DNA from 3 places in the Escherichia sp. TC-EC600-tetX4 genome. Region 1 is predicted to be linked to each of the others. Evidence: predicted binding sites of a transcription regulator. Region 1 holds the regulator's gene; each other region holds the start of a gene.
What was found. The regulator LexA, encoded in region 1, represses DNA repair genes until DNA is damaged. The targets are predictions, from matches to a motif close to TNCTGTATGTACATACAGNA.
Positions count from the first base shown of each region.

Region 2: a site for LexA is predicted at 1,822-1,841, ahead of KXD89_RS09935 (metal-dependent hydrolase). Genes of this name have one in related genera too.
Region 3: a site for LexA is predicted at 2,044-2,063, ahead of uvrB (excinuclease ABC subunit UvrB). Genes of this name have one in related genera too.

Region 1 covers NZ_CP079924.1:4,223,204-4,226,488, forward strand. The annotation lists gene KXD89_RS20535 (CsbD family protein) at 1-143, opposite strand, end outside; gene dinF (MATE family efflux transporter DinF) at 259-1,584, opposite strand; gene lexA (transcriptional repressor LexA) at 1,657-2,265, opposite strand; gene dgkA (diacylglycerol kinase) at 2,375-2,743, opposite strand; gene plsB (glycerol-3-phosphate 1-O-acyltransferase PlsB) at 2,914-3,285, shown strand, end outside.
Region 2 covers NZ_CP079924.1:2,067,503-2,070,787, reverse strand. The annotation lists gene KXD89_RS09950 (fructosamine kinase family protein) at 1-301, shown strand, start outside; gene KXD89_RS09945 (YniB family protein) at 342-878, opposite strand; gene hxpB (hexitol phosphatase HxpB) at 1,025-1,693, shown strand; gene KXD89_RS09935 (metal-dependent hydrolase) at 1,856-2,446, shown strand; gene tcyP (cystine/sulfocysteine:cation symporter) at 2,579-3,285, shown strand, end outside.
Region 3 covers NZ_CP079924.1:3,063,589-3,066,873, forward strand. The annotation lists gene uvrB (excinuclease ABC subunit UvrB) at 1-1,969, opposite strand, end outside; gene bioD (dethiobiotin synthase) at 2,548-3,225, opposite strand; gene bioC (malonyl-ACP O-methyltransferase BioC) at 3,218-3,285, opposite strand, start outside.

The DNA of each region.
Region 1 (3,285 bases):
CCATAACGTTCCTGGATTTTACCGACCAGTTGATCACGTTTACCTTCAATGATCGTCATATCATCATCGGTCAGTTTGCCCCATTGCTCTTTCACTTTACCTTTAAACTGTTTCCAGTTACCGCCGGCTTCATCTTTATTCATAATCAAGACCTCATCGTTAGGTTGTGAATGAGAGTACGTTCACTTTTCTTCTGAACGTGAGATTAAGTGTAGTCAGCAATTTGGCTTAGGATTATTTATTCAGAATTTTTAACCGTCACGTTGCGGCAAACCAGGTACCATTGCGCCAGTGACGCCGCCAGATAGCCGCCAGAGAAAGCCCGCGCAACGCCAGAAAGACGGTTAATGCCAGCCACAAAGCATGATTACCCAGCCACGGCAGCGTAAGGAGCGTCAGCGCAAAACCTGCGGCGGCCACCGCCATACTGTTACGCATTTCGGTGGCACGCGTTGCGCCTATAAACATGCCGTCCAGCAGATAACACCAGACGCCAACCACCGGCAAAATCACCTGCCAGATAAGATAGCGGTCAGCCAGCTGCTGAATCTGGGTTAACGACGTCAGTAACGCAATGATGTGTTCCCCAGCCAGCAAATAAACCACCGAAAACAGTAACGCTACGATCCCCGACTGGCGGCACGCTGCCCGCCAGACATCCAGCAACTGGCTACCGTCGCGCGCACCGTATGCCTGACCGGAGTGCGCTTCAACCGCGTAGGCAAAACCATCCAGCGCATAGGCGGTAAAGGTGAGTAGCGTCATCAGAACCGCGTTAACAGCGATAATGTCACTCCCCAGTCGCGCGCCAAGTACGGTGATCGCGCCGAAACAGAGTTGCAACAACAGCGAACGCAGCATGATATCGCGGTTAAGCGCCAGCAAGCGACGGAAGTTTCCTCGCCAGGCAGTTTTCAGCATTTCGCCGGAAATTCCGCGTAGTTTGAGGATTTTACGCACCATTAGCAGACCAATCAGCAATGTTGCATATTCCGCAATAACCGTCGCCAGCGCCGCGCCCTGCACGTTCATATGCAGCCCCATCACCAGCCAGACATCCAGCACAATGTTGAGGATATTGCCGACCACTAACAAAATTACTGGCGCACGGGCATATTGCACGCCGAGTAACCAACCGAGTAATACCAGATTCGCCAGCGACGCCGGTGCGCTTAACCAGCGGATTTCAAGAAAGCGCCGCGCCTGTTCCAGGACTGCCTCACTACCGCCAACAATATGCAGCGCCAGATCGATAATCGGCGTACGCAGCAGCGCAATTAACGCCCCAGCCCCCAACGCCAACAGCAACGGTTGCACCAGCGTACGGGCTAATGCCTGAGGATTTTTGGCACCATAAGCCTGCGCAGTCAGCCCGGTGGTGCTCATGCGTAAAAACAGCAACAGCATAAAGAGAAAGCTGGTCGCCGTTGCACCAACCGCCACGCCGCCCAAATAAACCGGGCTATCAAGATGACCAATTACCGCCGTATCGACCAGTCCCAGCAACGGAACGGTGATATTGGAGAAAATCATGGGTAAGGCGAGATGCCAGAGTGCTTTATCAGATGAAGTGAGGAATGCCATGCAGACAAGCCTGATGAAGAGAGATGAAAAACAAACCGCGACGCCAGGCGGCATCGCGGTCTCAGAGATATGTTACAGCCAGTCGCCGTTGCGAATAACCCCAACCGCCAGCCCTTCAATGGTGAAGCTCTGCTGACGAAGGTCAACGACAATTGGTTTAAACTCGCTATTTTCTGGCAACAGTTCGACTTTATTGCCCTGTTTTTTCAGGCGCTTAACGGTAACTTCGTCATCAATACGTGCGACAACGACCTGACCGTTACGTACATCCTGAGTTTTATGCACTGCCAGCAAGTCACCATCCATAATGCCGATATCTTTCATCGACATCCCGCTGACGCGCAGCAGGAAATCAGCATTCGGCTTGAATAAGGAAGGATCGACCTGATAATGACCTTCAATATGCTGTTGCGCCAGAAGTGGTTCACCGGCAGCCACACGACCTACCAGCGGCAACCCTTCTTCCTCTTCCTGCAACAGACGAATCCCGCGTGATGCGCCGGAAACAATTTCAATAACGCCTTTGCGTGCCAGCGCCTTCAGATGTTCTTCAGCCGCGTTTGGGGAACGGAACCCCAAACGCTGCGCGATTTCCGCACGCGTCGGCGGCATACCTGTCTGGCTGATGTGATCACGGATGAGATCAAACACCTCTTGTTGCCTGGCCGTTAACGCTTTCATTCCGCCCCCTGGGTGTATATACAGTTATGCTGTGAGTATATACAGCAAAAGGCGATTTTGGAACCATAAACTGCACAATAAACCAGAGATTTATCGAATTCTGGAAGGGTTATCCAAAATGCGACCATAACAGAATGCACCAGGTAATCACGGCGACGATAATGGCAATCAGCACCGCAGCGGATCCCATATCTTTTGCGCGTCCGGAAAGCTCATGGTATTCAGAGCCAATTCGGTCAACCACTGCTTCGATGGCGCTATTGAGGATTTCCACAATCATCACCAGCATCACGGAGCTGATAAGCAGCACGCGGGTAATCGCGTCCACATCCAGCCAGCAGGCGATGACCACCGCCAACAATACCGCTACGCCTTCCTGACGGAATGCCGCTTCGTTGATCCATGCAGCGCGTAAACCTTTCCAGGAATAGCCAGCAGCTTTGATAATTCGGGTGAATCCAGTGGTATTATTGGCCATTGAAAGAACCTTTTTACATTATGAGCGTCAATATCAGTGTACCGTTAAATCCGATGATTCGGGTTTGCGTAGCGCCGCGCGAAACATGAGCGGATACCACAGAATTTCCCATGACTTTCTGCTATCCTTGCCGCGCATTTGCATTATTAACCAGAGGCTTTACATCGTTTATGTCCGGCTGGCCACGAATTTACTACAAATTACTGAATTTACCATTAAGCATCCTGGTAAAAAGCAAGTCTATTCCGGCAGATCCTGCCCCGGAACTGGGGCTGGATACCTCTCGTCCAATTATGTACGTTTTACCGTACAACTCGAAAGCAGATTTGCTGACGTTGCGCGCCCAGTGTCTGGCACATGACTTGCCTGACCCGTTAGAGCCGCTGGAAATCGACGGCACGCTACTGCCGCGCTATGTGTTCATTCACGGCGGGCCGCGTGTGTTCACCTATTACACGCCGAAAGAAGAGTCTATTAAGCTGTTCCACGACTATCTCGATTTGCACCGTAGCAACCCAAATCTGGATGTGCAGATGGTGCCA
Region 2 (3,285 bases), 2.2 Mb from region 1:
TTCTCTGTTGCACGGCGATTTATGGTCCGGCAACTGTGCACTGGGTCCGGATGGCCCGTACATTTTCGACCCGGCCTGCTACTGGGGTGACCGAGAGTGCGACCTGGCGATGTTACCGCTGCATACTGAACAGCCGCCACAAATCTATGACGGCTATCAGTCAGTATCCCCGCTACCTGCCGATTTCCTTGAACGTCAACCGGTTTACCAACTCTACACGCTGTTAAATCGTGCAAGGTTATTTGGCGGTCAGCATTTGGTTATTGCTCAGCAGTCATTGGATAGATTATTAGCAGCATGATATGGGTTGAGGATAATGGCCGCTCCGTGCGGCCTTTTGATTAAATAAACCCAAGCAGAGAAAAGAACACATAACCTGCAGCAATACAAATAACCGGCAGGATATACAGTGAGAAAAACTGCAGGAAAATAGTATGGTGCGGAACAACAATACGGGACTCAATTTGTTCACGCGTTAGCCCCTCTTCCCCTTTGGCTTTTTCCAGAATGAGTTGATCTTCAACACCTTCCCGCAAGAAGCGCGCCTGGCGACTCATCCGGGCACCGGAATCCTGCAACGCCAGTCCGACAAAAATCAGGATGAAAATCACCCAGAACATAACGTTCACGCCACCATTAAAATTGGGCGTCGGGGAGTTATACCAGAATAGATTCAAAAAAGGCGTATTCGCCTGCATCATATCGATCATGACATGAGTAAAGTCGAGCATGACCGCATTAATGCCTTCCTTGTTTTCCTGCCGGGTATTCATAAATTTCAGCAAAGAAATCAATGTAGAGATCAATGCAGGTATAAAAATCACCCAACCCAAAATCCTTTTCAAAACAGCAATGCGTCCAGCTTGTTGATACGTCATGAGTTCTCCTTGATTAAGACGCGTCGTTTCACTTAGTTTACCTGTAGATATCTGTTTTCGCCCATTCTTTAAAGGCGATATGATAGGCGCTTAATCATAAGCACGGCTTAATACCTTACACATAATGCTCTAAAGGAGAGGTTGTAATGTCAACCCCGCGTCAGATTCTTGCTGCAATTTTTGATATGGATGGATTACTTATCGACTCAGAACCTTTATGGGATCGAGCCGAACTGGATGTGATGGCAAGCCTGGGGGTGGATATCTCCCGTCGTAACGAGCTGCCGGACACCTTAGGTTTACGCATCGATATGGTGGTCGATCTTTGGTACGCCCGGCAACCGTGGAATGGGCCAAGCCGTCAGGAAGTAGTAGAACGGGTTATTGCCCGTGCCATTTCACTGGTTGAAGAGACACGTCCATTATTACCAGGCGTGCGCGAAGCCGTTGCGTTATGCAAAGAACAAGGTTTATTGGTGGGACTGGCCTCCGCGTCACCACTACATATGCTGGAAAAAGTGTTGACCATGTTTGACTTACGCGACAGTTTCGATGCCCTCGCCTCGGCCGAAAAACTGCCTTACAGCAAGCCGCATCCGCAAGTATATCTCGACTGCGCAGCAAAACTGGGCGTTGACCCTCTGACCTGCGTAGCGCTGGAAGATTCGGTAAATGGCATGATCGCCTCTAAAGCAGCCCGCATGCGTTCCATCGTCGTTCCTGCGCCAGAAGCGCAAAATGATCCACGTTTTGTATTAGCAGACGTCAAACTTTCATCGCTGACAGAACTCACCGCAAAAGACCTTCTCGGTTAATGACCAGGGGCAGTGATCTCGCTGCCCCTGGTTCTTTATCTGAAATTGCATTCAACTGACGGATTAATCGTCAATTTAAGAGAAAGAGTTACACCGTCACCACTTCCGTGCACTGTATAAAAATCCTATACTGTACGTATCGACAGTTTAGTGAGTTTTATCATGACGGCGGAAGGTCACCTTCTCTTTTCTATTGCTTGTGCGGTATTTGCCAAAAATGCCGAGCTGACGCCCGTGCTGGCACAGGGTGACTGGTGGCATATTGTCCCTTCCGCAATCCTGACGTGTTTGTTACCGGACATCGATCACCCAAAGTCGTTTCTTGGGCAGCGATTAAAATGGATATCAAAACCGATCGCCCGCGCTTTTGGGCATCGTGGTTTTACCCACAGTCTGCTGGCGGTATTTGCGCTGCTGGCAACCTTTTACCTTAAGGTTCCGGAAGGCTGGTTCATTCCGGCTGATGCGCTACAAGGAATGGTGCTGGGTTATTTGAGCCACATACTTGCCGATATGCTGACACCCGCCGGTGTTCCCCTGCTCTGGCCATGCCGCTGGCGTTTCCGCTTGCCTATCCTGGTTCCCCAAAAGGGCAACCAACTGGAACGTTTTATCTGCATGGCATTATTTGTCTGGTCGGTATGGATGCCCCATTCATTACCCGAGAACAGCGCTGTTCGTTGGTCATCGCAAATGATCAATACCTTGCAGATCCAGTTTCATCGGCTTATTAAGCATCAGGTTGAATACTAAAAAGGCAAAAATCACCTTTCTGGAATAAGCAATTCCATTTGAATATAAGAGCCAGCTCACAGTTCTGTTAATCTTGCGCCAACACTATGACTGCTACGCAGTGATAGAAATAATAAGATCAGGAGAACGGGGATGAACTTTCCATTAATTGCGAACATCGTGGTGTTCGTTGTACTGCTGTTTGCGCTGGCTCAGACCCGCCATAAACAGTGGAGTCTGGCGAAAAAAGTGCTGGTGGGTCTGGTGATGGGTGTGGTTTTTGGCCTTGCCCTGCATACCATTTATGGTTCTGACAGCCAGGTACTTAAAGATTCTGTACAGTGGTTTAACATCGTTGGTAACGGCTATGTTCAACTGCTGCAAATGATCGTTATGCCGTTAGTCTTCGCCTCTATTCTGAGCGCGGTTGCCCGTCTGCATAACGCATCTCAGTTAGGCAAAATCAGTTTTCTGACCATCGGTACGCTTTTGTTTACCACGCTGATTGCGGCGCTGGTCGGTGTGCTGGTCACCAACCTGTTTGGTTTGACGGCTGAAGGTCTGGTTCAGGGTGGTGCAGAAACTGCACGTCTGAACGCCATTGAAAGTAACTATGTTGGTAAAGTCTCTGATCTGAGCGTTCCGCAGCTGGTCTTGTCCTTTATCCCGAAAAACCCGTTTGCCGATCTTACCGGAGCCAATCCGACGTCAATTATCAGCGTGGTAATTTTTGCCGCATTCCTCGGCGTAGCTGCATTGAAACTGCTGAAGGATGATGCGCCGAAAGGTGAACGCGTCTTAGCCGCTATCGATACCCTACAAAGCTGGGTGATGAAACTGGTTCGCCTGGTCATGCAGTT
Region 3 (3,285 bases), 1.2 Mb from region 1:
GCGCCGCTTCTTCGAACTCCAGATTCTGCGCGTGTTGCATCATCAACCCTTCCAGCTCATGGATTTTCTGCTGCAACGCTTTAGGCGACATATCCATCGGCACATTATCCGGCTCAACAATCGGGCGCGATTTTCCTCTGCCCTTCGCTTTGGTTTTGGCAATGTTCTGCCCCAGCGCCAGGATATCGACCACTTTCTTGTTCAAGCCTTGCGGCGTAATTCCGTGTTCCTCGTTGTACTTCTGCTGTTTCTCACGGCGACGTTCGGTTTCGCCAATCGCTTTCGCCATTGATGGGGTGATCTTATCGCCGTAGAGAATCGCTTTACCGTTAACGTTACGTGCCGCACGACCAATGGTCTGGATCAACGAACGTTCGGAACGCAGGAAGCCTTCTTTGTCAGCGTCGAGGATCGCCACCAGCGACACTTCCGGCATATCCAGACCTTCGCGCAGTAAGTTGATCCCTACCAGCACGTCGAACTCACCCAGACGCAAGTCGCGGATAATCTCCATACGTTCGACGGTGTCGATATCTGAGTGAAGATAACGCACGCGCTCGCCATGTTCTTCGAGATATTCGGTAAGATCTTCCGCCATCCGCTTGGTCAGTGTGGTGACCAGTACGCGTTCGTTAATTGCCGCTCGCTGACGAATCTCCGAAAGAAGATCATCAACCTGTGTCGCCACCGGCCGCACTTCGATAATCGGGTCAAGCAATCCGGTTGGACGCACCACCTGATCCACCACATCGCCGCCGGATTTTTCCAGCTCGTAATTACCCGGCGTCGCCGAAACATAGATGGTTTGCGGCGCTAATGCTTCGAACTCTTCAAACTTAAGCGGACGGTTATCCAGCGCTGATGGCAGGCGGAAGCCGTACTCCACCAGTGTCTCTTTACGCGCCCGGTCACCGCGATACATGCCGCCAATTTGTGGAATGGTGACGTGAGATTCATCGACGACCAGCAGCCCATCGGCAGGCAGGTAATCAAACAGCGTCGGCGGTGGCTCACCCGGTCCACGACCGGAGAGGAAGCGCGAGTAGTTTTCAATCCCCGAACAGTAGCCCAGCTCGTTCATCATCTCCAGATCAAACTGGGTACGCTGGGTCAGCCGCTGCTCTTCCAGCAGTTTGTTGTTTTCCAACAGCACTTTGCGTCTGGCGGCCAGCTCTTCTTTGATCTCCTCCATCGCCTGTACGATGCGCTCGCGCGGTGTGACGTAGTGCGTTTTCGGGTAGATGGTAAAACGTGGAATAGTGGAAACAATCTGCCCGGTCAGCGGGTCAAATAACGACAATCGTTCCACTTCCTCGTCAAACAGTTCCACGCGAAGTGCAATGTCATCCGATTCTGCCGGGAAGATATCTATCACCTCGCCACGAACGCGGAAAGTACCACGCTGGAATGCTTGATCATTACGAGCGTATTGCAGCTCCGCCAGTCGGCGCAGAATCGCGCGCTGATCGATAATCATACCGACCGTGAGATGGAGCATCATCTTGAGATATAAATCAGGATCGCCCAGACCATAAATCGCGGAAACAGACGCCACCACAACCACATCACGCCGCTCCAGCATCGCTTTGGTGGCGGACAAACGCATCTGCTCAATATGTTCGTTAACCGAGGCATCTTTCTCAATGAAAGTGTCGGAACTCGGTACATAGGCTTCCGGCTGATAGTAGTCGTAGTAGGAAACGAAATATTCCACCGCGTTTTCCGGGAAGAACTCTTTCATTTCGCCATACAGCTGGGCCGCCAGCGTTTTGTTGGGCGCAAGTACCATGGTTGGGCGCTGAAGGTCAGCAATGACATTGGCAATGGTGAAGGTTTTCCCTGAGCCAGTCACGCCAAGTAACGTCTGGTGCGCCAGGCCATCTTCCAGCCCCTCTTCGAGACGTCGAATCGCCTCTGGCTGATCGCCAGAAGGTTTAAAAGCGGAATTCAGTTTGAACGGTTTACTCATGAGTCGCTACCTGAAGGAGTTGGGCGGGCAGGTATGTAATTTTACTCGTCGTACTTAATTATGCCAACAAATTATACTGGATAAAAAAACAGTTCATCACCATAATATTTCTGATACAGCGTAAACTCCGCTGTCAATCATGAGCAAAATTTACTCTGTGGCGAGATAAAACTCCGGCCTTACCGGGTTATCCCCAAAGCAACGGCTTTTTTAACATTTGTCAAGATGAGTGATGACAGTTTTATGGCAAGAGATGCCTGTTCAGTGACTGCCATTGCATTTATCTAACCAGTTAAAAAATAAAAGATATTTCTTTGAGCCGTCTTTAACGCCAATTCGCGTGCAAGCCGCGTATTCTCTCGCTTGCCTCGTGTTTTCTAACTCTAATACACATGGTTATCCACAGGAATAGTGGATAACTGTCTCCAGCCCCTATCCCCCGCCGCCTGGGCAATTCCCACATTCGCCGCATGAGGCGGAAGTAAAATTTTTTTCGTGATTATTTTAGAATTTAATTGGTTAAATTGCAGTCAATCGAAGACGCGATCTCGCTCGCAATTTAACCAAATACAGAATGGCTACAACAAGGCAAGGTTTATGTACTTTCCGGTTGCCGCATTTTCTGGATTTTCTGCAAGCCAGGGGATCTCTCCCAGCAGCGGCGCGGGAATCATGCGGGTGAGCGTGGTCATATATTCAGCGTGACGTTTTCCCGGAGGCGTAACATCGTTCGCCACCCAACCCGCCAGAGTCAGTCCGGCGTGTTGTATTACCTGTGCAGTCAACATCGCGTGATTAATACAGCCGAGTTTCACACCAACTACCAGTATCACCGGCAGTTGTTCCTGTGTTACCCAATCTGCAAAAGTGAAAGTGTCAGAAAGCGGCGTAAACCAGCCGCCAGCACCTTCCACTAACACCCAGTCAGCCTGTTGTTCAAGCGCGCGTAATCCGGCGCTCATTACCAATGATTCTATCGGTCTGCCCTCTTGCGCGCTGATGATGTGCGGCGAAGTGGGTTCTGCGAAGGTGTAAGGATTTACTGTTGCGTAATCCAGCTGCAGGCTGCTGTTGCGCTGTAACGCCAGCGCGTCGCTATTGCGTAAACCTTCCGGGGTCTTTTCGCTGCCAGAGGCGACCGGTTTATAACCTGCCGTCCGGTAGCCTGCTGCCTTTGCGGCTTGTAAAAGTGCACAACTGGCGACAGTTTTCCCCACTTCGGTATCCGTTCCGGTGACAAAATAACGTTTACTCACGAGCAATCACTCCCAAAAAAAGATGATACGTCAGAGGATATCGCCCCTGCTGTTGCGGCC